Regions from separate parts of the Pseudomonas sp. CBS genome, predicted to be linked through region 1. Evidence: predicted binding sites of a transcription regulator. Region 1 holds the regulator's gene; each other region holds the start of a gene.
The links. The regulator sigma-54, encoded in region 1, starts transcription at its own class of promoters, with help from an activator protein. The targets are predictions, from matches to a motif close to ANTGGCATNNANNTTGCTNT.
Positions count from the first base shown of each region.

Region 2: the regulator sigma-54 is predicted to act here: its motif matches at 4,146-4,165, upstream of glnK (P-II family nitrogen regulator).
Region 3: the regulator sigma-54 is predicted to act here: its motif matches at 4,779-4,798, upstream of NVB75_RS11050 (flagellar hook-length control protein FliK).

Region 1 is NZ_CP102929.1:3,310,316-3,317,954, reverse strand. Features, by position in the region: gene NVB75_RS15080 (aspartate ammonia-lyase) at 1-654, shown strand, start outside; gene NVB75_RS15075 (hypothetical protein) at 682-1,125, shown strand; gene NVB75_RS15070 (superoxide dismutase) at 1,127-1,738, shown strand; gene NVB75_RS15065 (ZIP family metal transporter) at 1,770-2,663, shown strand; gene NVB75_RS15060 (HPr family phosphocarrier protein) at 2,702-2,974, opposite strand; gene rapZ (RNase adapter RapZ) at 2,991-3,848, opposite strand; gene ptsN (PTS IIA-like nitrogen regulatory protein PtsN) at 3,851-4,315, opposite strand; gene hpf (ribosome hibernation-promoting factor, HPF/YfiA family) at 4,328-4,633, opposite strand; gene NVB75_RS15040 (RNA polymerase factor sigma-54) at 4,709-6,202, opposite strand; gene lptB (LPS export ABC transporter ATP-binding protein) at 6,387-7,112, opposite strand; gene lptA (lipopolysaccharide transport periplasmic protein LptA) at 7,112-7,639, opposite strand, start outside.
Region 2 is NZ_CP102929.1:4,129,968-4,137,606, reverse strand. Features, by position in the region: gene NVB75_RS19055 (YifB family Mg chelatase-like AAA ATPase) at 1-1,284, opposite strand, end outside; gene NVB75_RS19050 (LysR family transcriptional regulator) at 1,382-2,290, opposite strand; gene cfa (cyclopropane fatty acyl phospholipid synthase) at 2,525-3,637, shown strand; gene NVB75_RS19040 (accessory factor UbiK family protein) at 3,690-3,950, opposite strand; gene glnK (P-II family nitrogen regulator) at 4,372-4,710, shown strand; gene NVB75_RS19030 (ammonium transporter) at 4,745-6,082, shown strand; gene NVB75_RS19025 (secondary thiamine-phosphate synthase enzyme YjbQ) at 6,292-6,717, shown strand; gene sutA (transcriptional regulator SutA) at 6,821-7,147, shown strand; gene NVB75_RS19015 (HAD family hydrolase) at 7,403-7,639, opposite strand, start outside.
Region 3 is NZ_CP102929.1:2,486,975-2,494,613, reverse strand. Features, by position in the region: gene fliI (flagellar protein export ATPase FliI) at 1-901, shown strand, start outside; gene fliJ (flagellar export protein FliJ) at 905-1,354, shown strand; gene NVB75_RS11070 (STAS domain-containing protein) at 1,541-1,846, shown strand; gene NVB75_RS11065 (fused response regulator/phosphatase) at 1,843-3,561, shown strand; gene NVB75_RS11060 (Hpt domain-containing protein) at 3,592-3,939, shown strand; gene NVB75_RS11055 (hypothetical protein) at 4,275-4,451, opposite strand; gene NVB75_RS11050 (flagellar hook-length control protein FliK) at 4,848-6,218, shown strand; gene fliL (flagellar basal body-associated protein FliL) at 6,442-6,942, shown strand; gene fliM (flagellar motor switch protein FliM) at 6,952-7,639, shown strand, end outside.

The sequences.
Region 1 (7,639 bases):
CAGCAACTGAGCAATCTGACCCACGTCCAATTCACCCCGGGCAAGAACCTGTTTGCCCTGATCGGTTCCCAGGACACCGCCGTCGCAGTCTCGGGGCAGCTCAAGACCACCGCCGTGTCCTTGATGAAAATCGCCAACGATCTGCGCTGGATGAACTCCGGCCCGTTGGCCGGCCTCGGTGAGATCGAGCTGGAAGGCCTGCAACCGGGCTCCTCGATCATGCCGGGCAAGGTCAATCCGGTGATCCCGGAAGCTACCGCCATGGTTGCCGCACAAGTCATCGGCAATGACACGGTGATCACCATCGCCGGCCAGTCCGGCAACTTCGAACTCAACGTGATGCTGCCGATCATTGCCCAGAACCTGCTCAGCAGCCTGGAATTGCTGGCCAACTCCAGCCGCCTGCTGGCCGACAAGGCCATCGCCAGCTTCAAGGTCAACGAAGCCAAGCTCAAGGAAGCGCTGTCACGCAACCCGATCCTGGTGACCGCACTCAACCCGATCATCGGTTACCAAAAGGCCGCCGAAATCGCCAAGAAGGCCTATCAACAAGGCCGCCCGGTGATTGACGTGGCGCTCGAACACACCGACTTGCCCCGCAGCCAACTGGAAATCCTGCTGGATCCGGAAAAGCTCACGGCCGGCGGCGTGTAATCACCGACCCTGCTTTGGAGGCTCACCATGGAGCACTGGAAACGCACGATCGAACGGGCCAATCGCTGCTTTATGGCGGGCGAGCTGGTAGATGCCCGCGAGGCCTATCTGCAAGCCCTGGCCCTGGCTCAAGTGTTGTTTGAGCGCTGGGCGGATGCCGACGAAGCGGTGGCGGCTTGCGTCATTTCTCATCACAACCTGGCCGACCTGCATCTGCGCCTGAACCAGCCGGAAGAAAGCGCGGAATACCTCTGCGCCATTCACCAGCGCTTGTTGCAGACCATGCAGGACACACGCCTGAACCCGCAGTTGCGGGAGGCGGCCCTGCGCCAGAGCAGCAAGACCTACGTCGAACTGCTGAATTTCATCAGCGACCACGGTGAGTACCCGCGTACCCACCGCCTGCTGGGCAGCAACGTGGCGCCATCGGATGCGTCGACCCGCAACAGCCCTTTTTATGGAGCTCATTGATATGTCCTACACCTTGCCGGCCCTGCCTTACGCCTACGATGCCCTTGAACCGCATATTGATGCGCAAACCATGGAGATCCACTACACCAAGCACCACCAGACCTACATCAACAACCTCAACGCGGCCGTTGAAGGCACCGAGTTTGCCGGTTGGCCGGTGGAGAAGCTGGTGTCCAGCGTCCAGCAACTGCCGGAAAAGCTGCGGGCGGCGGTGATCAACCAGGGCGGCGGTCACGCTAACCACTCGTTGTTCTGGGCAGTGATGTCGCCCAAAGGCGGCGGCAAACCGGATGGTGCGCTGGGCAAAGCCATCGATGAACAGTTGGGCGGTTTCGATGCGTTCAAGGAGGCGTTCACCAAAGCTGCCTTGACCCGTTTTGGCAGTGGCTGGGCGTGGTTGAGCGTGACCCCGCAAAAGACCCTGGTGGTGGAAAGCAGCGGCAACCAGGACAGCCCGCTCATGAACGGCAACACGCCAATCCTCGGCCTGGACGTCTGGGAACACGCTTACTACCTGCTGTACCAGAACCGTCGTCCGGAATACATCAATGCGTTCTACAGCGTCATCAACTGGCCGGAAGTTGCCGGACGCTACCAGGCGGCGCTGGGCTGAAACTCCTCCATAACAAGATCTAAGGCCGACTATGGGCACTGAAACACTGGCGATCAGCAGCGTGCGGATGTTTCGTTATGCGTTTGGCTCGCTGCTGCTATTGGCAGGAACTGCATTGCTGGTGGCCCAAGGGCTGGCCTGGCTTGACCTGGAACCCCGCATCCTGCGGGCCTTGCAAGGTGGTGCGATTTGCGCGCTTGGCACCGCCTTGGGCGCCGTGCCGGTACTGGTGATCCGCCGGATGCCGTTGGCGGTGAGCGACACGCTGCTTGGCTTCGGCGCCGGGGTGATGCTGGCAGCGACGGCGTTTTCGCTCATCGTGCCGGGTATCGCGGCGGCTGAAAGCCTCGGCCTGACGCCTTGGGCCGCCAGCGGCTTGATCAGCTTCGGCATCATGCTGGGCGCATTCGGGCTGTATCTGGTGGATCGCAAGGTCTCCGGCGCCAGCCCGGAAATGCTGGTGGGGAGCCCGGAACATCCGGTGATACCCCCGCGCATCTGGCTCTTTGTGTTCGCCATCATTGCTCACAACATTCCCGAAGGCATGGCGGTGGGGGTCTCGGCGGGCGGCGGCATGCCTGATGCTGACAGCCTGGCCATGGGCATTGCCTTGCAGGATGTGCCGGAAGGTCTGGTGATTGCGTTGGTATTGGCCGGGGCAGGGATGTCGCGGGTCAAGGCGTTCCTGATCGGTGCGGCGTCAGGCCTGGTGGAACCGGTGTTTGCGGTGCTGTGTGCCTGGCTGGTAAGCCTGGCGGAGGTGCTGTTGCCGTTGGGGCTGGCACTGGCGGCCGGGGCAATGCTGTTGGTGGTGACTCACGAAGTCATTCCCGAGTCGCGGCGCAATGGCCATGACAAGCTTGCCAGCCTGGGGTTGTGCATCGGGTTTTGCTTGATGATGGTGATGGATACGGCGTTGGGGTGAAGCCGAATCCGGCTTCACTCGGTCACAGGAAGGCGGGTTTACTCGCCTTCGTCGAAGTAGTTATTGATCAACTTCACCAGCGCATCCATCGCTTCCTGCTCTTGTTCGCCCTCTGTCTTCAAATGAATCTTCGTGCCCTTGCCCGCAGCGAGCATCATCATGGCCATGATGCTTTTGCCGTCGACCATGGTTTCGGGAGTGCGCCCGGCGCGAATCTGGCAAGGGAACTGCCCGGCGACGCCGACGAACTTGGCCGAGGCCCGGGCGTGCAGGCCCAGCTTGTTGATGATTTCAATTTCCAGAGCGGGCATCGCGGAGGTGTTCCTTTCAGCTGAGGTCGCGGTGGCGAACCTGGACGTTCTTGAGGGTTTGTTGCAGCACCTGGCCCAGGCGTTCGGTCAGGTAGACGGAACGGTGGTGGCCGCCGGTGCAGCCAATGGCGATGGTGACATAAGCCCGATTGCTGGCCGCAAAACGCGGCAGCCACTTGAGCAGGTAGCTGGAGATGTCCTGGAACATTTCCTCAACATCCGGCTGCGCCGCCAGGTAATCGGCCACAGGTTTGTCCAGCCCCGACTGATCGCGCAGTTCCGGCTTCCAGTACGGGTTGGGCAGGCAGCGCACATCAAACACCAGGTCGGCATCCACCGGCATGCCGCGCTTGAAGCCAAACGACTCCACCAGAAAAGCGGTACCCGGCTCCGGCTGATTCAGCAGGCGCAGCTTGATCGCATCCCGCAGTTGATACAGGTTCAGGTTGGTGGTGTTGATCTTGAGGTCGGCCAGGTCAATGATCGGCCCCAGCAGTTTGGTCTCGTCCTCGATGGCTTCGGCCAGGGAACGATGCGGGCTGCTCAGCGGGTGGCGGCGACGGGTTTCGGAGAAGCGCTTGAGCAGCGTCTCTTCATCGGCGTCCAGGTACAGCACATCGCAATGGATGTGCTTGGCCCGTACTTCTTCGAGCAGTTCCGGGAAACGAGTGAGGTGGCTGGGCAGGTTGCGGGCGTCGATCGAAACGGCGACCAGCGGTTGAGCCAGCTCGGTATGAATCAGTGCGCGTTCCGCCAGTTCAGGCAGCAGGCCAGCGGGCAGGTTATCGATGCAATAGAAGCCGTTGTCCTCAAGAACATTGAGGGCCGTGCTTTTACCTGAGCCGGAACGGCCGCTGACGATGATCAAACGCATGATTACTGCCCGTTTTGTTCATCCAGGACGACCTGGTAGAGCGCCTCATTGCTGGGGGCGCTGCGCAGTTTGTCGCGAACTTCTTTGCGGTCGAGCATGCTGGCGATCTGCCGAAGCAGTTCCAGGTGCGCATCGGTGGCGGCTTGGGGGACCAGCAGTACAAACAGCAGGTCAACCGGGGCGCCGTCGATGGCGTCGAAATCGATAGGGGCGTCCAGGTGCAGCAGGGCGCTGACTGGAGACTCACAGCCTTGCAGGCGGCAGTGAGGAATGGCGATGCCGTTGCCAAAGCCGGTTGAGCCGAGCTTTTCACGGGCGATCAGAGCCTCGTACACATCTTGCGTATCCATTTCGGGCACTTCGCGGCCGATCAGGTTGGCAATTTGTTCGAGGGCGCGCTTTTTACTGCCGCCCGGCACGTTCACGAGGGAACGGCCGGGGGTCAGGATGGTTTCAAGTCGGATCATGGGTGGGGAGTGTTAGCGGCCAGTGCCTTGAAGAAGGCTCTGCTGCTTTTCCTTATGCTTTTTAAGTTGGCGGTCAAGCTTGTCTGTGAGCAAGTCGATTGATGCATACATGTCTTCATGTTCGGCATTGGCGACCACTTCGCCACCAGGTATCTGAAGTGTCGCTTCGATTTTCTGCTGAAGCTTGTCGACCTTCATGATGACCTGCACGTTGGTGATCTTGTCGAAATGGCCCTCAAGCTTCTTCAGCTTCAGCTCGACGTATTCGCGCAATGGAGTGGTGACTTCTACATGGTGTCCACTGATGTTGACTTGCATACAGCTTCTCCTTCGTTGCCAGTGCATAAAGCGGCGGGTAGGAATACCCGCCACTGGAACGCTATGGCCCGCCCGTTACATCAAACGCTTACGCTCGCTGGAAGGCGCGATCCCAAGGGACTCGCGGTACTTGGCGACGGTTCGACGGGCGACCTGAATGCCTTGTGCCTCCAGTAAACCAGCGATCTTGCTGTCACTCAACGGCTTTTTCTGATTTTCCGCGGCAACCAGTTTTTTGATGATCGCGCGGATCGCCGTGGACGAGCATTCGCCGCCTTCGGAGGTGCTGACGTGGCTGGAGAAAAAGTATTTCAGCTCATAAATACCCCGTGGGGTATGCATGAATTTTTGCGTGGTCACCCGAGAAATCGTTGATTCGTGCATGCCCACCGCCTCGGCGATGTCGTGCAGTACCAGCGGCTTCATTGCTTCATCGCCGTATTCCAGGAAGCCGCGCTGGTGCTCGACGATCTGGGTGGCGACTTTCATCAGGGTTTCGTTGCGGCTTTGCAGGCTCTTGATGAACCAGCGGGCTTCCTGCAGTTGGTTACGCATGAAGGTGTTATCGGCGCTGGTGTCGGCGCGGCGCACAAAACCTGCGTATTGCGGATTGACCCGCAGGCGTGGCACCGATTCCTGGTTCAGCTCCACCAGCCACCGCTCATTGTCCTTGCGCACGATGACGTCGGGCACGACGTATTCGGCTTCGCTGGACTCGATCTGCGAGCCCGGGCGTGGGTTGAGGCTCTGCACCAGCTCGATGATCTGGCGCAGGTCATCTTCCTTGAGCTTCATGCGGCGCATCAGCTGGCTGTAGTCGCGGCTGCCCAGCAAATCGATGTAGTCGGTAACCAGGCGCTGCGCTTCGGCCAGCCAGGGGGTTTTGGCCGGCAATTGGCGCAGTTGCAGCAACAGGCACTCGCTGAGGGTGCGGGCGCCGATGCCGGCGGGCTCGAATTGCTGGATGCGGTGCAGGACGGCTTCGATTTCGTCCAGTTCGATGTCCAGTTCCGGATCGAAGGCCTCAAGGATCTCCTCAAGGGTCTCGTCCAGGTAGCCCTGGTTGTTGATGCAATCGATCAGGGTCACGGCGATCAGGCGATCGGTGTCGGACATCGGGGCCAGGTTCAGTTGCCAGAGCAAATGGCTCTGCAGGCTCTCGCCGGCGGACGTGCGGGTGGTGAAGTCCCACTCGTCATCATCATTGCTCGGCAGGCTGCTGGCGCTGGTCTGGTAGACGTCTTCCCAGGCCGTGTCCACGGGAAGCTCGTTGGGAATGCGTTCGTTCCATTCGCCTTCCTCAAGGTTATCCACCGTGGGGGCGGTTTCCTGGTAGGAGGGTTCCTGTACGTCGGGGTTGGGCTTTTGCTCGATGTTGTCGGCCAGCGGGTCTGCATTATCGAAGTCGTCGCCTTCTTCCTGGCGTTCGAGCATCGGATTGGACTCCAGGGCCTCCTGGATTTCCTGTTGCAGGTCCAGGGTCGACAATTGGAGCAGGCGGATGGCCTGTTGCAGCTGCGGTGTCATCGTCAGCTGCTGGCCCATTCTCAGGACTAGCGATGGTTTCATGGCAGGGGCTTAACACCTTATTCGCCGGCGCAATGCGCCATCCACGACAGGGCGCGTGAGCGCCAAACATAAGCAAATTATATGCCTGATATCGGGGGCTTTGCCTAGAGCGCGGTAACAATAAAAATACTGAGGTTTTTATTGACTACCGCGCTCCATGGCGAATGGCCTGATACCACCGTGTTTACAGGCGGAACTCGTGACCCAGATACACTTCCTTGACCAGTTCGTTGGCCAGGATAGTGGCGGAGTCACCTTCGGCAATCAGCTGTCCATCGTTCACGATATAGGCGGTTTCGCAGATATCGAGGGTCTCGCGGACGTTGTGGTCGGTGATCAATACACCGATGCCCTTGGCCTTGAGGTGATGGATGATCTGCTTGATGTCACCGACCGAGATCGGGTCGACACCGGCGAAGGGTTCGTCCAGCAGGATGAACTTCGGCGCAGTGGCCAGGGCGCGGGCGATTTCCACACGACGACGCTCGCCGCCGGAAAGGCTCATGCCGAGGTTGTCGCGAATGTGGTTGATGTGGAATTCCTGCAGCAGGCTTTCCAGCTCTTTCTTGCGCCCGGCACGGTCGAGTTCCTTGCGGGTCTCGAGGATGGCCATGATGTTGTCGGACACCGACAGCTTGCGAAAGATCGATGCTTCCTGGGGAAGATAGCCGATACCTGCCTGCGCACGACCGTGCATAGGCTGGTGGCTCACGTCCAGGTCGTCGATCAGGACGCGGCCTTGATCGGCCTGCACCAGACCGACGATCATGTAGAAGCAGGTGGTCTTGCCGGCACCGTTGGGGCCGAGCAAGCCGACGATCTGCCCGCTGTCGATCGACAGGCTGACGTCGCGCACGACCTGACGGCTTTTATAGGCCTTGGCCAGATGCTGGGCTTTCAGGGTTGCCATTAATTCGCCTTCTTCGCGTCAGGTTTCGGCGCCGGCTGGGCTGCGCCCGGTTTCTGCTTCGGCTGGATAACCATGTCGATACGCGGCTTCGGCGTGCTGATTTTCGAACCGGTGGCACGACCGGCCTGGGCAATCTGCTTCACCGTGTCATAGACGATTTTTTCGCCGTCGGTGGTGTTGCCGTCATTGATCACGCGGGCCTGGTCGATCAGCACGATACGGTTTTGCTGGGCGTGGTACTGGATCGTCTTGCCGTAGCCTTTGACCGGTGTAGGGTCGCCGACTTTCTGCAGCTGTTCGAAATACGCCAGGTTGCCCACCGAAGTGACCACGTCGATATCACCTGCCGGGGTGCGAGTCAGGGTCACGGTGTTACCCGTCACCTTCATCGAGCCCTGAGTGATGATCACGCTACCGGTGTAGGTCGCGATACCTTGCTTGTCATCCAGCTGCGCATCGTCAGCCTGAATGTGGATCGGTTGCTGGCTATCGTTCGGCAGAGCCCAGGCGCTCACGCTTCCCAGTGC
Region 2 (7,639 bases), 820 kb from region 1:
AAAGGCATTGGCGCAGCCCTGGCGCCGTTGCTGACGCTCCCGGGCCTCGGCCACGAGGGCGGATGCGCTGGCGGTATCGTCGCCTGACTGTTTGCCCGGGTTCAGCGCAGTGCTTTCCCGGGCGACGGTCACGTGCAGGTCGATCCGGTCCAGCAGCGGCCCCGAGAGCTTGTTGCGATAGCGCTGGATCTGCTCCGGCGTGCAGCGACAGCGCCCACTTGGCTCGCCCACATAGCCGCAAGGGCAGGGATTCATCGCCGCCACCAACTGGAAACGCGCCGGGAAACTCACCCGGTCGCGGGCGCGGGCAATCACAATATGCCCGGACTCCAACGGCTCACGCAGCACCTCCAGGACCTTGCGATCAAACTCCGGCAGTTCGTCGAGAAACAACACACCATGATGGGCGAGGGTGATTTCCCCCGGCTGCGGTTTCGAGCCGCCGCCTACCAGCGCCGGGCCTGACGCCGAGTGGTGCGGCTGGCGAAACGGCCGGTGCGGCCAATGGCTCAGCGGCGCCAGGCTGACCACTGATTGAATCGCCGCCACCTCCAGCGCTTCCTGTTCACTCAAGGGCGGCAACAGCCCCGGCAGACGGCTGGCGAGCAAGGTCTTGCCGGTGCCCGGTGGCCCGCTGAGCAACAGGTTGTGGGCGCCCGCGGCGGCAATCAGCAGTGCGCGTTTGGCTGCCAGTTGGCCCTGCACTTCACTGAGGTCGGGATAGGGTTTGTTCAAGTACATCAGGCCACTGGAAACGAAGGGTTCGATCGGCACGTGACCGTTCAGGTGCGCCACCACTTGCAGCAGATGATCCACCGCAATCACCTTCAATCCCGAGGCCAGGCACGCCTCTTCCGCATTGGCCCGAGGCACTATCAAGGTGCGCCCGGCCTTGCGCGCCGCCAGCGCTGCTGGCAATACCCCTTTTACCGCCCGCACCTCGCCTGACAGTGCAAGCTCTCCCAGGCATTCCACGTTATCGAGGGTCAGCGCCGGTACCTGCACACTGGCGGCGAGAATCCCCAGGGCAATCGCCAAATCAAAACGCCCACCGTCCTTGGGCAAGTCGGCGGGCGCGAGGTTGAGGGTGATGCGGCGGGAAGGGTATTGCAGCGCAGAATTGAGAATGGCACTGCGCACGCGGTCTTTGCTTTCCTTGACGGCGGTTTCCGGCAGGCCTACCAGCGTCAGCGAAGGCAAGCCGTTGGCCATGTGCACCTCGACAGTGACGGCGGGGGCTTCAACGCCAATCTGGGCGCGGCTGTGGACGATGGCGAGGGACATGCTCGTTCCTTGAGATGAGTGGCCGCTTCCTGCGGTTTTTCAAGGGTAGCCCAGCGCCGGCGCAACGCAGCGGTGAGGTTTTACAGAACGTATCGGGTTACTGGCTGGGCGGCGGCACACACAAAAACTCCTTCGCCAATGTCAACCACGCCTGCGCCGCAAACGACAGCTTGCACTGGCGCCGCCACGCCAGCATCAGCCGCCAGTTCAGCGCGGGCGACTGTATTTCCGCGATGCTGAATTGGTTGGCATCAAGGGTGTCGCAGAACGCCCGGGGCAGCAGGGTGATGCCCACGCCCAAGCGCACCAGGGAGGCGATAAAGTCCCATTGGCTGCTGCGGCCGCTGATACGCGGCTCAAAACCGGCCAGGGCACAGGCATCGAGTACGAATTGGTTCAGGGTGAAGGTGTCATCGTAAAAGATGAATTCGCAGGATTGCAGTTCGCTCAGCTCTACCGAGCTGCGTCCCTGCCAGGGCGAATCATGGGGTGCGAGCAGGCACAGTGGCGATTCGAACAAGGGCATGGATTCGAATTCGGACCAGATGTCCGCCACGCGCGGCGAGTCGAGGATGGTGCCGAACTCCAGGGTGCCTTGGCGCAGGTCCTGAATGGTGACGTTGCCGCCGCTTTCGAACAGTTTCAGTTCGATCTTCGGGTAGCGGGCGTGATATTCCGCGAAGATCGGTGCCAGTGCGAGGTGAGTAGAGGGCGACAGTCCCATGCGCAGGGCGCCGCGTTCGACTTGCTGCAAGTCTTGCAGCTCCACGGTCATCTCATCGTGCAGTGCGATCATTTCCTTGGCGCGCTTGAGCACAATTTCACCGGCGTCCGTCAGGGTGAAACGTTTTCCCATGCGGTCCAGCAGCCTCAAGCCAAGGCTCGTTTCAAGTTGCTGCACCATTTTGCTGACCGTTGGCTGGGTCAGGTGCAGCTTCACGGCGGCTTTGGTAAAGCTCTGCTGGTCCACGACTTCTACGAAATAACGAAGCGCCCTGATGTCCATTTTGCATTCCAATTTCGCATGGTTTTCATAAGATTAATTCATTATATCTTTAAAAAATGGCTGGATAAGATTTGTTACATCTGTTCCCAGCCAGCGTTCCCGGTGATGCCTTGAGGGCCATGCCAGACGCTTCCATGGCCAGATTTCTCGCAGTGTATGAATCAAAGGCAACGCTATTTCTGGAGAGCAATTGTGCTTAACAAAACGCGTCATTCTTTTTCCGGTTCTGATGAGATGTCTCAGGGAGCGCGCTTCGTTAAGGAGTTGCTGGCGCAGGCGCAGATTGAGGTAAACGGGCCGTCGGCTGCGGATATGCAACTGCACCACAGTGCTACGTTCGACCTGGCCCTGGCCAAAGGCAACCTTGGCCTTGGCGAGGACTACATGGATGGCGGTTGGGACGCCGAGGCGCTGGATGAGTTTTTCTACCGCCTCATGCGGTCCGGGGTGATCGACCAGGCCAACCCGGCCACCTTGTTGTTTCACGCGTTCAGCTCCCGCTGGCTGAACCTGCAAAACAAGAAGCGCGCCTGGCAGGTCGGCGAGGCGCACTACGACCTCGGCAATGACTTCTACGCGCGCATGCTCGACTCTCGCATGACGTACACCTGTGGCTACTGGAAAGATGCCACCACCCTGGAACAAGCGCAGTTCGCCAAGCTGGACCTGATCTGTAAAAAGCTCGGTCTCAAGCCGGGCATGCGCGTGCTGGATATCGGCTGTGGCTGGGGCAGTTTCATGAGCCATGCTGCCGAGCACTATGGCGTGGAGTGCGTGGGTGTGACCATCTCCAAAGAGCAGGCGGAGTGGGGTCGCGCCAAGTATGCACATCTGCCGATCGAGTTTCGTCTGCAGGACTATCGGGATATCGACGAGCAATTCGACCATATCGCCAGCGTCGGCATGTTTGAGCATGTGGGGCGCAAGAACCATCGGGCGTATATGGAGGTGGCCAATCGCTGCCTGAAGGACGACGGGCTGTTCCTGTTGCACACCATCGGCAAGAACCAACGCAACAGCACGCCGGACCCGTGGATCGACAAATACATCTTTCCCAACGGGGATTTGCCCTCGATCGGGCAGATTGGCGACGCCATGGACGGGTTGTTTGTTGCCGAGGATTTGCACAACTTTGGCGCCGACTACGACAAGACACTGATGGCCTGGTGCGAAAACTTCGAATTGGCGTGGCCGGACTTCGCCGAAACCTTCGGGCGGCGTTTCTACCGGATGTGGCGCTATTACCTGCTGTCGTGTGCAGGGGCGTTTCGCGCGCGGGATATCCAGTTGTGGCAGTGGGTATTGTCGAAGAAGGGCGTTGTCGGCGGGTATCAGCGGGTGAGCTGAGGGTTACAACGGTTTAACGGGGACAGGCGAAACCTGCCCCGGTTGGGCCGGTTTATTCGGCGGCGGGCGTCAATCGCGCTTCCAGCTCCGCCACCTTGGCCTCAAGGCTTTCCAACCGCGCCCGAGTGCGCGCCAACACCACCATCTGGCTATCAAACTCTTCCCGGCTTACCAGGTCCAGCTTGCTGAAACCGCTTTGCAGCAGCGCCTTGAACTGGCTTTCAATTTCATTGCGTGGCAGCGGCGTGTCGCTGCTGAACAGGCGGGAGGCGTGGCCGCTCAGGGCGTCGAGGAGGTCTTTGGGCGCGAGCATGGGAAATCGTCCGGAAAATCTGTTGGCCGGCAGTGTATCACGCAGCGTCTATAGTCATTTCCAGCAGCGGCGGCGCACGCTTTTCGCGCATGTGGCCGGGCGGTCACGCACCGTTTTCGTGCGTATCTTCGCAGCAACGGCGCCCGGGAGGTGGGCACAAGCGAACAAAGGACTGATTTCAGTGATTTTTACGGAGCTGGCAAGCTTTCTGCTTAGACGATCATGACCCATGCACTGATGCAGTCGCTGTGACGATGCAGTGCGCCGACGGAGCGGGGTAGGTGTTTCGTCACCAGTGGTTAGCGAGCGTCGCAATGGCAAATGCCAAGGCGACGAAGCGTTACAAAGCCAGGCACTGCGCTTAGACTTGAGACGGGTTTGTTTTCCTGGGGCAAGTCCACCAATTCGGGAGAGAGTTTTCATGAAGCTAGTCACTGCCATCATCAAGCCGTTCAAGTTGGACGATGTACGCGAGTCACTGTCCGAGATCGGCGTGCAGGGCATTACCGTTACTGAGGTCAAAGGCTTCGGTCGGCAGAAGGGTCACACCGAGCTTTATCGCGGCGCGGAATACGTGGTCGATTTCCTGCCAAAGGTGAAGATTGATGTCGCCATTGACGACAAGGATCTTGACCGGGTTATCGAGGCGATAACCAAGGCCGCCAACACCGGCAAGATCGGTGACGGCAAGATCTTCGTGGTCAATCTGGAACAGGCTATTCGCATCCGTACCGGCGAAACCGATACCGACGCAATCTAAGCCGCCAAACCCCAACGCCCCAGGAGAAAACAATATGACTCTGCGTAAATTCGCAGGGCTCGGAGCCCTGTTGTCCATCGTAATGCCAAGCCTGGCCATGGCGGCAGACGAAGTGGCTGCTCCAGTCCTCAACTCCGGCGACACCGCTTGGATGCTCACATCCACTGCGTTGGTGCTGTTCATGACCATTCCAGGCCTGGCGCTGTTCTACGGCGGCATGGTTCGCTCCAAAAACATTCTTTCCGTGATGATGCAGTGCTTCGCCATCACCGGCTTGATCACCATCCTGTGGTTCGTCTACGGCTACAGCATGGCGTTCGACACCACCGGGATGGAAGCAGGCGTCGTCAACTTCAACTCGTTTGTGGGTGGCTTGTCCAAACTGTTCCTCTCGGGTGTGACCCCGGCCAGCATCACCGGCCCGGCGGCGTTGTTCCCTGAAGCCGTGTTTGTGACCTTCCAGATGACCTTCGCGATCATCACCCCGGCGCTGATCGTCGGTGCGTTCGCTGAGCGTATGAAGTTCTCCGCGATGCTGATCTTCATGGGCGTCTGGTTCACCCTGGTCTACGCACCGATTGCCCACATGGTGTGGGGCGGTCCGGGTTCGTTGCTGGGCGACTGGGGCGTGCTGGACTTCGCAGGCGGCACCGTGGTGCACATCAACGCCGGTGTGGCTGGCCTGGTGGCGTGCATCGTGCTCGGCAAGCGTAAAGGCTTCCCGACTACCCCAATGGCACCGCACAACCTCGGTTACACCCTGGTGGGCGCGGCCATGCTGTGGGTTGGCTGGTTCGGCTTCAACGCAGGCTCCGCTGCTGCGGCCAACGGCACTGCCGGCATGGCGATGCTGGTTACCCAGATCGCTACCGCGGCTGCTGCGCTGGGCTGGATGTTCGCCGAGTGGGTCACTCACGGTAAGCCAAGCGCTCTGGGCATCGCCTCGGGTGTGGTCGCTGGCCTGGTGGCAATCACTCCAGCCGCCGGCACCGTGGGCCCGATGGGCGCCCTGGTGATCGGCCTGGTTGCCGGTGTGATCTGCTTCTTCTGCGCTACCAGCCTCAAGCGCAAGCTGGGCTACGACGACTCCCTGGACGCGTTCGGCGTTCACGGTATCGGCGGTATCGTGGGTGCGATCCTCACGGGTGTGTTCGCAGCCCCTGCACTGGGCGGCTTCGGCACTGTGACTGACGTGGCGGCGCAGGTCTGGATTCAGGCCAAGGGTGTCGGCTTCACCGTCATCTACACCGCCATCGTGACGTTCATCATCCTCAAAGTGCTGGACGTGGTGATGGGCCTGCGGGTGACCGAAGAAGAAGAGGCGGTTGGCCTCGATCTGGCGCAACACAACGAACGCGGCTACAACTTGTAAGTACGCGAAAAAAAGATGCCCGGCTTGCCGGGCATTTTTTTGCCCGGGGTTTGTCTGTGGCTAAAGGTGTATGGGTTTTTTCGCGACTTTGTGATGGTATCCACACCGCACTTTTCAGTGTGCGAATGTCTTACAGGCATGTAGGCGTATTCGGCACTTTGTTTTTTCCCTGAGCGCGCTAGAATGCGCGCCGATAGGCGGAGAACTGTATGTGGCAACAGACCCTGATAACCCTGCGGGCCAAGCCCCGGGGCTTTCATCTGGTGACGGACGAGTTGCTCGCCGGCTTGCCTGAATTGAAGGCCTGTCGGGTGGGACTGTTGCATTTGTGGCTGCAGCACACCTCGGCCTCGTTGACGGTCAACGAGAACGCCGATCCGGCGGTTCGCCGTGACTTCGAGCGTTTTTTCAATGCGCTGGTGCCGCAAGGCATGGCGGGATATGAACACAACGACGAAGGTCCGGATGATCTGCCGGCGCACTTCAAGGCCAGTCTCCTGGGCTGCCAGCTGAGTTTGCCGGTAAGGGCCGGCCGCTTGGCGATGGGGACCTGGCAAGGTGTTTATCTGGGCGAGCACCGTGATCATGGCGGTGCTCGTAAAGTCCTCGCCACCTTGCACGGTGATGGGGCATAAGCCACTGGTGATCCGGTGGATGTTGATTTTTTTCCGGCGGCCGTCGACAGGCGGCGAAGCTGGGCTATAACTAATCTGCTTTTCGCAAGTCATGAGGTAGAACATGAGCGACGATGATCTGGAAAACGACGACCTCGAAGTAGGCGACGACGACGAAACCGAAGAAGGTCTTGAGGCGGCTGCCGAAGACGTGGCTGACGACGACGGTGGCGACGATGCACCGGTCCCGGCAGCCAAAGGCAAGGCCAAGGCTGCGGTGTCGGTCGACGAACTGCCGAGCGTAGAAGCCAAGAACAAAGAGCGCGATGCGCTGGCCCGTGCGATGGAAGAATTCCTCGCTAAAGGCGGCAAAGTGCAGGAAGTCGAGGCTAACGTGGTGGCTGATCCACCGAAGAAGCCTGATAACAAGTATGGCAGCCGGCCTATCTAAGGTTTGCTGCTTGCTTGCTGAAAAAGCCCGCCGTCGCTGCGGGCTTTTTCATGGGCGCTACAAAATGGTTAGGGCCAACACCCATCTAAGGATGAAGAGCGTGTGTGGCGAGGGAGCTTGCTCCCGTTGGGGCGCGAAGCGGCCCCTGGTTGGGTCGACGCGTTCTTTCAGAAAGGCCGTCGTGGCTGGTTCAGGGGCCGCTTCGCAGCCCAGCGGGAGCAAGCTCCCTCGCCACAAAAGCCCTTCATCATCAGGTTATGCGTTCCAGCGGGTCAGGAGCGCTGGCAACTCGGTCAGGCTGCGGATCTCGGCATCCGGCAATTTCTCGGCCTCCCAGGCCTTGCCTGCCGGGTTGAACCACACCGCCCGCAGCCCCGCCTGCTGCGCACCGGCAATGTCATCCCCTGGATGATCACCCACATGCACTGCCGCGCCCGGCGCTACGCCACCGCGCTGCAAGGCTTCCTGAAACAACCGCGCATCCGGCTTGGC
Region 3 (7,639 bases), 820 kb from region 1:
CGTGGGCATTCGCAGCATCAACGGTTTATTGACGGTGGGCCGCGGCCAGCGCCTGGGCCTGTTCGCCGGTACCGGCGTCGGTAAGTCGGTGCTGCTGGGCATGATGACCCGCTTTACCGAGGCCGACATTATTGTGGTGGGGCTGATCGGCGAGCGGGGTCGCGAGGTGAAGGAATTCATCGAGCACAGCCTCGGCGAAGAAGGCCTCAAGCGTTCAGTGGTGGTCGCCTCACCGGCGGATGACGCGCCGCTGATGCGCCTGCGTGCCGCGATGTACTGCACACGCATCGCCGAATATTTTCGCGACAAGGGCAAGAACGTCCTGTTGCTGATGGACTCCCTGACCCGTTTCGCCCAGGCCCAGCGGGAAATCGCCCTGGCCATCGGCGAGCCGCCGGCCACCAAGGGCTATCCGCCGTCGGTATTCGCCAAGCTGCCCAAGCTGGTGGAGCGTGCCGGTAACGCTGAAGCTGGCGGGGGGTCGATCACTGCGTTCTACACCGTACTCTCCGAGGGCGATGACCAGCAGGACCCGATTGCCGACTCGGCGCGGGGCGTGCTCGACGGGCACATCGTGCTGTCCCGGCGCTTGGCCGAGGAAGGGCATTACCCGGCCATCGACATCGAAGCGTCCATCAGCCGGGTGATGCCGTCGGTGGTCACGCCTGAGCACATGCTGCGGGCGCAGCACTTCAAGCAGCTGTGGTCGCGTTATCAACAGAGCCGCGACCTGATCAGCGTGGGCGCCTACGTGGCCGGCGGTGATCGCGAGACCGACCTGGCGATCGCCCTGCAACCGCAACTGGTGACCTACCTGCGCCAAGGCCTCAACGACAAGATCAGCATGGGTGAGAGCGAGGCGCACCTGGGTAGTATCTTCGCTCCGGCACCCGGCGGATAAACCATGGCCAATACCCGAGCCGCACGCCTTGCCCCGGTGGTGGACATGGCCGAAAAAGCTGAAAAGACCGCCGTCCAGCGCCTGGGTTACTTCCAGGGCCAGGTTCGCCTGGCGGAAAGCAAGCTGGGGGATTTGGAGCGCTTTCGCGGCGAGTACCAGCAACAGTGGATCGAGCGCGGCAGCAAGGGCGTCTCCGGCCAATGGCTGATGGGCTACCAGGGCTTTCTCAACCAGCTGGAAACCGCCGTCGGCCAGCAGCGCCAGAGCCTGGCCTGGCACCAGGCCAATGTCGACAAGGCCCGCGACAGCTGGCAACAGGCCTACGCCCGGGTCGAAGGCCTGCGCAAGCTGGTGCAACGCTACATCGACGAAGCCCGCGCTCTGGAAGACAAGCGCGAGCAGAAGTTGCTCGATGAATTGTCCCAGCGTCTGCCCCGCCAAAACCCCTATTAAGCACGCCGCCGCCCCCTGTAGGAGCGAGCTTGCTCGCGAAGGTCATCAACGATAACGCGGGGCAATCAGAATTTACGCGCTGGTCTTGCGTTCTTCGCGAGCAAGCTCGCTCCTACGTGGATTTGCCCACTTGCCCATCACCTGCTAAACCTTGTTGCACATTGCCAATGACAAGGAAGCAGTCGAATGTCAGTCGAATCAGAAGTGTCCCTGGATGGGAAGAAAGCGACGATCACCGTCAAGGGTCGATTCGATTTCGGTAGTCACCAGGCTTTTCGTGATGCCTACGAAAAGTTCTACAAGGTGCCCGAGATCTACGTGGTGGACTTGAAGGAAACCACCTACATGGACAGCTCGGCACTGGGCATGCTCCTGCTGCTGCGGGACCATGCCGGCGGCGACGATGCCGAAGTGCAGGTGGTCAACAGCAACTCCGACGTGCGCAAGATCCTCGCCATCTCCAACTTCGACAAACTGTTCGACCTCAGTTGAGCGTCCTGGCCCCGGTCCTCGAAGCGCTGACGGTATTGATCGCCGAAGACAGCGCCGCCGACCTTTTGTTGCTGTCGAGCATCGTGCGCCGTCAGGGCCACCAGGTACTGACCGCCAGCAACGGTGAGGAAGCTGTGGACGTGTTCATCCGCGAGCGGCCGCAACTGGTGTTGATGGACGCCCTGATGCCGGTCATGGACGGCTTCGAGGCGGCCCGGCAGATCAAGCAACTGGCGGGGGAGGCGCTGGTGCCGATCATCTTCCTCACCTCCCTGCGCGAGAGCGAAGCCCTGGCCCAGTGCCTGGATGCCGGCGGCGACGACTTCCTGGCCAAACCCTATAACCAGGTGATCCTGGCGGCGAAGATTAACGCCATGGACCGCTTGCGCCGCTTGCAGGCCACGGTGTTGCAGCAGCGCGACCTGATCGCCCGGCACCACGACTACCTGCTGCAGGAGCAGCGGGTGGCAAAGGCGGTATTCGACAAGGTCGCGCATTCCGGCTGCATCAACGCCGCGCCGAATATTCGCTACGTGCAATCGCCCTACGCGCTGTTCAACGGTGACCTGTTGCTGGCGGCCTACACGCCGTCGGGCGATATGCATGTGCTGCTGGGGGACTTTACCGGTCATGGTTTGCCGGCGGCGGTCGGCGCGATGCCGCTGGCGGAAGTGTTCTACGGCATGACGGCCAAGGGCTACGGCCTGGCGCAGACCCTGCGGGAGATGAACGCCAAGCTCAAGCGCATCCTGCCGGTGGACATGTTCTGCTGCGCCACCTTGCTGTGCCTCAGCGCGCAACGCCGGGTGGTGGAAGTGTGGAACGGCGGCATGCCTGAGGGGTATGTGCATGACCTCGCCACCGGCAAGCGCACGCCGCTGGTGTCGCGGCATTTGCCATTGGGTGTGCTGACGGCCGAGGCGTTTGATGACCGCACTGAAGTCTGGCCGATGGCGCTGGGCGACCGGGTGTTTTTGCTGTCGGATGGTGTACTGGATACTGCGGATGCTCAGGAGCAGCTGTTTGGCGCCGAGCGTTTGCAGCAGGTGTTTGCGGCCAACCGTGAGCCGGACCGTTTATTCGAGGAGATCGAGCAGGCCCTGGCGGCTTTTCGCGGCGAAGTGCGTGATGACGTCAGCATGGTGGAGATCAGCTTGCAGGCGGGGGAGGCGTTGCGTTCGCCGTCGATGGTGTATTCCGACAGCGGCCAGTCGTCGCCGCTGGATTGGTCGGTGAGCTTTGAGTTTCGTGCCGAGACGCTCAAGTCCTACAACCCGTTGCCGTATTTGTTGCAATTGCTGTTGGAGGTTCATGGGCTGCGGGAGCATAGCGGGGCGTTGTATAGCGTGATGGCGGAGTTGTATTCCAACGCCCTGGAGCATGGGGTGCTGGGGTTGGATTCGCGGCTCAAGCGTGATGCCCAGGGGTTTGCGGCGTATTACCGCGAGCGTAATGAGCGGCTGGCGCGGTTGGACAGTGGGTTTGTGCGGGTGCATCTGGATGTGGTGCCGACCGGGGAGGGTGGGTGTCTGACTTTGCGGATCGAGGACAGTGGGTCGGGATTTGATGTGGAGAAGGTGCTGGCCAGGCCGCTGGATGTTGACCGTCTGTCTGGTCGGGGGTTGAGCCTGGTGCGGCAGTTGAGCAGCGATGTAGGCTGGTCTGACGGCGGGCGGTGTGTGCGCGTGGAGTTTTCATGGAAGGCTCTGGCATAATCCGCCGATTCTTGATCAAGGAGCGAACAAGTGGCAGAGATTCATCTGGACCCCGATGTGCTGACTGGCTTGCAGGAGGTCATGGAGGGCGAGTATCCGAAGTTGCTCGACACTTTTCTTGATGACTCGCAGAAGCGGGTGGAGGCGCTGCGCCGGGCTCGGGATGATGCCAAGGCGTTGGGGCGGATTGCGCATAGCTTTAAGGGGAGTAGCGGTAACCTTGGGGCGGTGCGGTTGGCTGAGCTTTGTCAGTTGCTTGAGGATACGTCGGCCAAGCCTGTGCATGCTGACCTTGGGGGGTTGGTGGACGAGATTGACCAGGAGTTTTCGCTGGTGCGGCCGTTGTATGAGCATGAGCGGGAGCGGTTTCAGCTTTGACGCTTTTGGTGTGTATATCCGTTATTTAGGTAACGGCCGCCTATGGTTCCGCTCTTACAGCGGGTCACTTTGGAAAAGCCCCAAAGTAACCAAAGGGCTCTGCCCCGCCTGTCGGCACCTCGCCTAGGCTCGGTGTTCCCTCACTCCGGCACCGCGAAGCGGGCCGCCGCGACGGGCCATCCATGGCCCGGCGCGGCTAAACCGGCGTCCTGCCGGTTTACCCGCTCCGCACTGCCTGCGTTCGGCCTCGGGCTGAATGGGGCAGTCAGATCAAAATCAAGATCAAAAGCAAAAGCACAGCGGCCTCCCGGCCGGCTTGAGTGTTGAAAAGCAAATCAAAAGCTAAAGCGGGCACGGTCAAAAATGTGGGAGCGGGCTTGCTCGCGAAGGTCGTTAACGATGACGCTGGCATCCTGGATGAACGCGGCGCTCTCAGGTTTTTCGCGAGCAAGCCCGCTCCCACAGAAAAGCAGATCTGTTTTCGCTCTGGTTTTTGCTTTTGCTTTTAACACTCAAGCCGGCCTGTAGGCCGCTGTGCTCTTGATCTGCTTTTGATCTTGATCTTAGGCGCCCCGTTAAACCACGCTGGCCGAACGCAGGCTTTGGAGCGTGGGTAACCTGGCAGGACGCCAGGTTAGCCGTCCTGGGCCAGGGATGGCCCATGACGGCGGCCCACGGTCCAAAGCCGGAGCTCGGGCACTCCGAGCCTAGGCGAGGAGCCGAGTGGTGGGGCAAGAGCCTTTTGGTTACTTTTGGGCTCCTTTCAAAAGTGACCCGCTGTAAGAGCGGAACCAATAGAAGCCATCACCCAAATAACGGATATACACCCAAAACCAAAACCTGGCCCAACTCTTGCTCTACCTCCTGTAACCGCACCCTCGACCCCTGTGCGGCGGAGACTCTTATCTATGGCAATCACCCCGAATTCGCTTCTTCAGGCGGCCCCCGCGGCCAAGCCTCAAGCGCCCGCTGCCAATCCACCGGCAGTGGCTGCGGACCCGCGGGACAAGGCCCCGGGCTTCGCTCAGGTGTTCGCCAAGCAAGCCCCCGCGCCCTCGGCAAAACCCTCTGACACCACCACCCGGTCGACCCGCGACAAGCCTGCGGACGCCAGCACCAAGCCCGCCGCCAACAACGACAAGCCTGCCGCCGGCACTCCATCGGTTGCCGATAACGGCAAGAATTTGCCTGCCACCCCGCCGGCCAAGCCCGACACCCCGGACACCACCGCCAAGACCGACGACCCGGCCCCGGCAGACGACCCCACCCTGGCCCAGCAACCCCCGGTCGACCCCGCCGTCGACCCGGCGCTGATGGCCGCGGTAGTCCCCGTTCCCGTCCCGGCAACGCCAGCGCCCGTCGAAACACCGGCACCGGTCGCGGCGAAAGACGATAAGGCCCAGCCAGTGGTAGCGCCACCCGTGGCTGCCACCGACGACGCCAAGCCCGCCTTCGACCCCGAAGCCGACCCGCTGGATGCGATGCCCGCCGTACGCCTGGCCATGGAGCAGGGCGGTCACGTGTCCGCCAGCAGCCAGACCCCAGCCAAAGGCACGCCGGCCCCGACCCAGGATCAGCCAACGGCCGCGCAAAACTTTGCCACTGGCCTGGCCAGCATGGTCGATCAGCAAGCGTCCAAGGACAGCACCGACCAGGGCGGCGACAAAGCCTTCAGCGGCCTGATCGATGGCGGTCTCAAGGACCTGAAAGATGCCCGCAGCGACACCCGTGTCGACGATTTCGCCAACCGCCTCGCCGCGCTGACCCAGGCCGCCACGCCGAAAACCGCGAATGCCCTGCCACCGGTGGCCAACGCACCACTGGCCATGCACCAGAGCGGCTGGACCGACGAGGTGGTGAACCGGGTCATGTACCTGTCCAGCGCCAACCTCAAATCGGCAGAGATCCAGCTGCAACCCGCTGAACTGGGCCGCCTGGATATCAGCGTGAAAATGTCCGCTGACCAACAGGCGCAGGTCACTTTCATGAGTGGCCACGCGGTGGTTCGTGAAGCGTTGGAAAGCCAGTCGGGCCGTCTGCGGGAGATGTTTGCCCAGCAGGGCATGGGCCAGGTCGACGTTAACGTGTCGGACCAGTCCCGTGGCTGGCAGGGTCAGCAGGGCCAGGACCCACAACAGCAGAACCAGGCACGCGGCGTCAGTGGCAGTGGCGGGCGGGGTGATGGGGTTGATGGCGGCGGTATCGGTGAGGTGGCTGAAGTTGCCGCACCGGTGGTGCAGTCGGTGATCGGCTCCAGCGCCGTGGACTATTACGCCTGATCCAGGGCCTGGCGATGATCAAAATGTGGGAGCGGGCTTGCTCGCGAATACGGAGTGTCAGTTACCGTTACAGGTGCTGATCCACCGCTTTCGCGAGCAAGCCCGCTCCCACATTGGTTTTGCAGTGTCGGCGAAACCGTGACCGAACTGACAACTCTGGCATAACACTTGCTCTTGCCTTTCCCCAGAACTATGAATCCCTGAATAGTGACGGATTATTGGCATGGCGAAGAGCGACGACGTAGCAACACCACCCGCAGGCAAGGGCAAGCTCAAGCTTATCCTGGTGATTGTCCTGGCCTTGTTCCTGGCGATCGGCTTGTCCGTGGGGGCTACCTGGTACTTCATGCACAGTGCCCAGAGCAAACCGGCCGCGACGGCCGAGGTCAACCCTAACGTCAAGCAACCGGCAATCTTCGAGCCGATGCTGCCGGCGTTTGTCGCCAACTTCAATCAGAACGGCCGTCAACGCTACCTGCAGGTGAGCATTACCCTGCTGGCGCGTAACCAGGCAGACCTGGATGCCCTCAAGGTGCACATGCCAGTGATCCGCAACAACCTGGTGATGCTGTTTTCCGCCCAGCCCTTCGACACCCTCGCCACCCCGGTGGGTCAGGAAATGCTGCGCCAGAAGGTCACTGCCAGCGTGCAGGAAGTGGCCCAGAAGGAAGTCGGCAAACCGGTGATCGAGCAGGTGCTCTTCACTAATTTCGTATTGCAGTAGGATCACGACATGGCCGTGCAGGACCTGCTGTCCCAGGATGAAATCGATGCGCTGCTCCATGGCGTCGACGATGGTCTGGTACAGACCGAAATGGCTGCCGAGCCCGGCAGCGTCAAAAGCTACGACCTGACCAGCCAGGATCGCATCGTCCGTGGACGCATGCCGACCCTGGAGATGATCAACGAGCGTTTCGCCCGTTACACCCGCATCAGCATGTTCAACATGCTGCGCCGCTCGGCGGACGTGGCGGTGGGCGGTGTGCAGGTGATGAAGTTCGGTGAATACGTGCACTCGCTGTACGTGCCCACCAGCCTCAACCTGGTGAAGATCAAGCCGCTGCGCGGCACCGCGTTGTTCATCCTCGACGCCAAGCTGGTGTTCAAGCTGGTGGACAACTTCTTCGGCGGTGACGGCCGTCACGCCAAGATCGAAGGCCGTGAATTCACCCCGACTGAATTGCGCGTGGTGCGCATGGTGCTGGAACAGGCCTTCATCGACTTGAAGGAAGCCTGGCAGGCGATCATGGAAGTCAATTTCGAGTACATCAACTCGGAAGTGAACCCGGCCATGGCCAACATCGTCGGCCCCAGCGAAGCCATTGTGGTCTCCACCTTCCACATCGAACTCGATGGCGGTGGCGGCGACCTGCACGTGACCATGCCGTACTCGATGATCGAGCCGGTGCGCGAAATGCTCG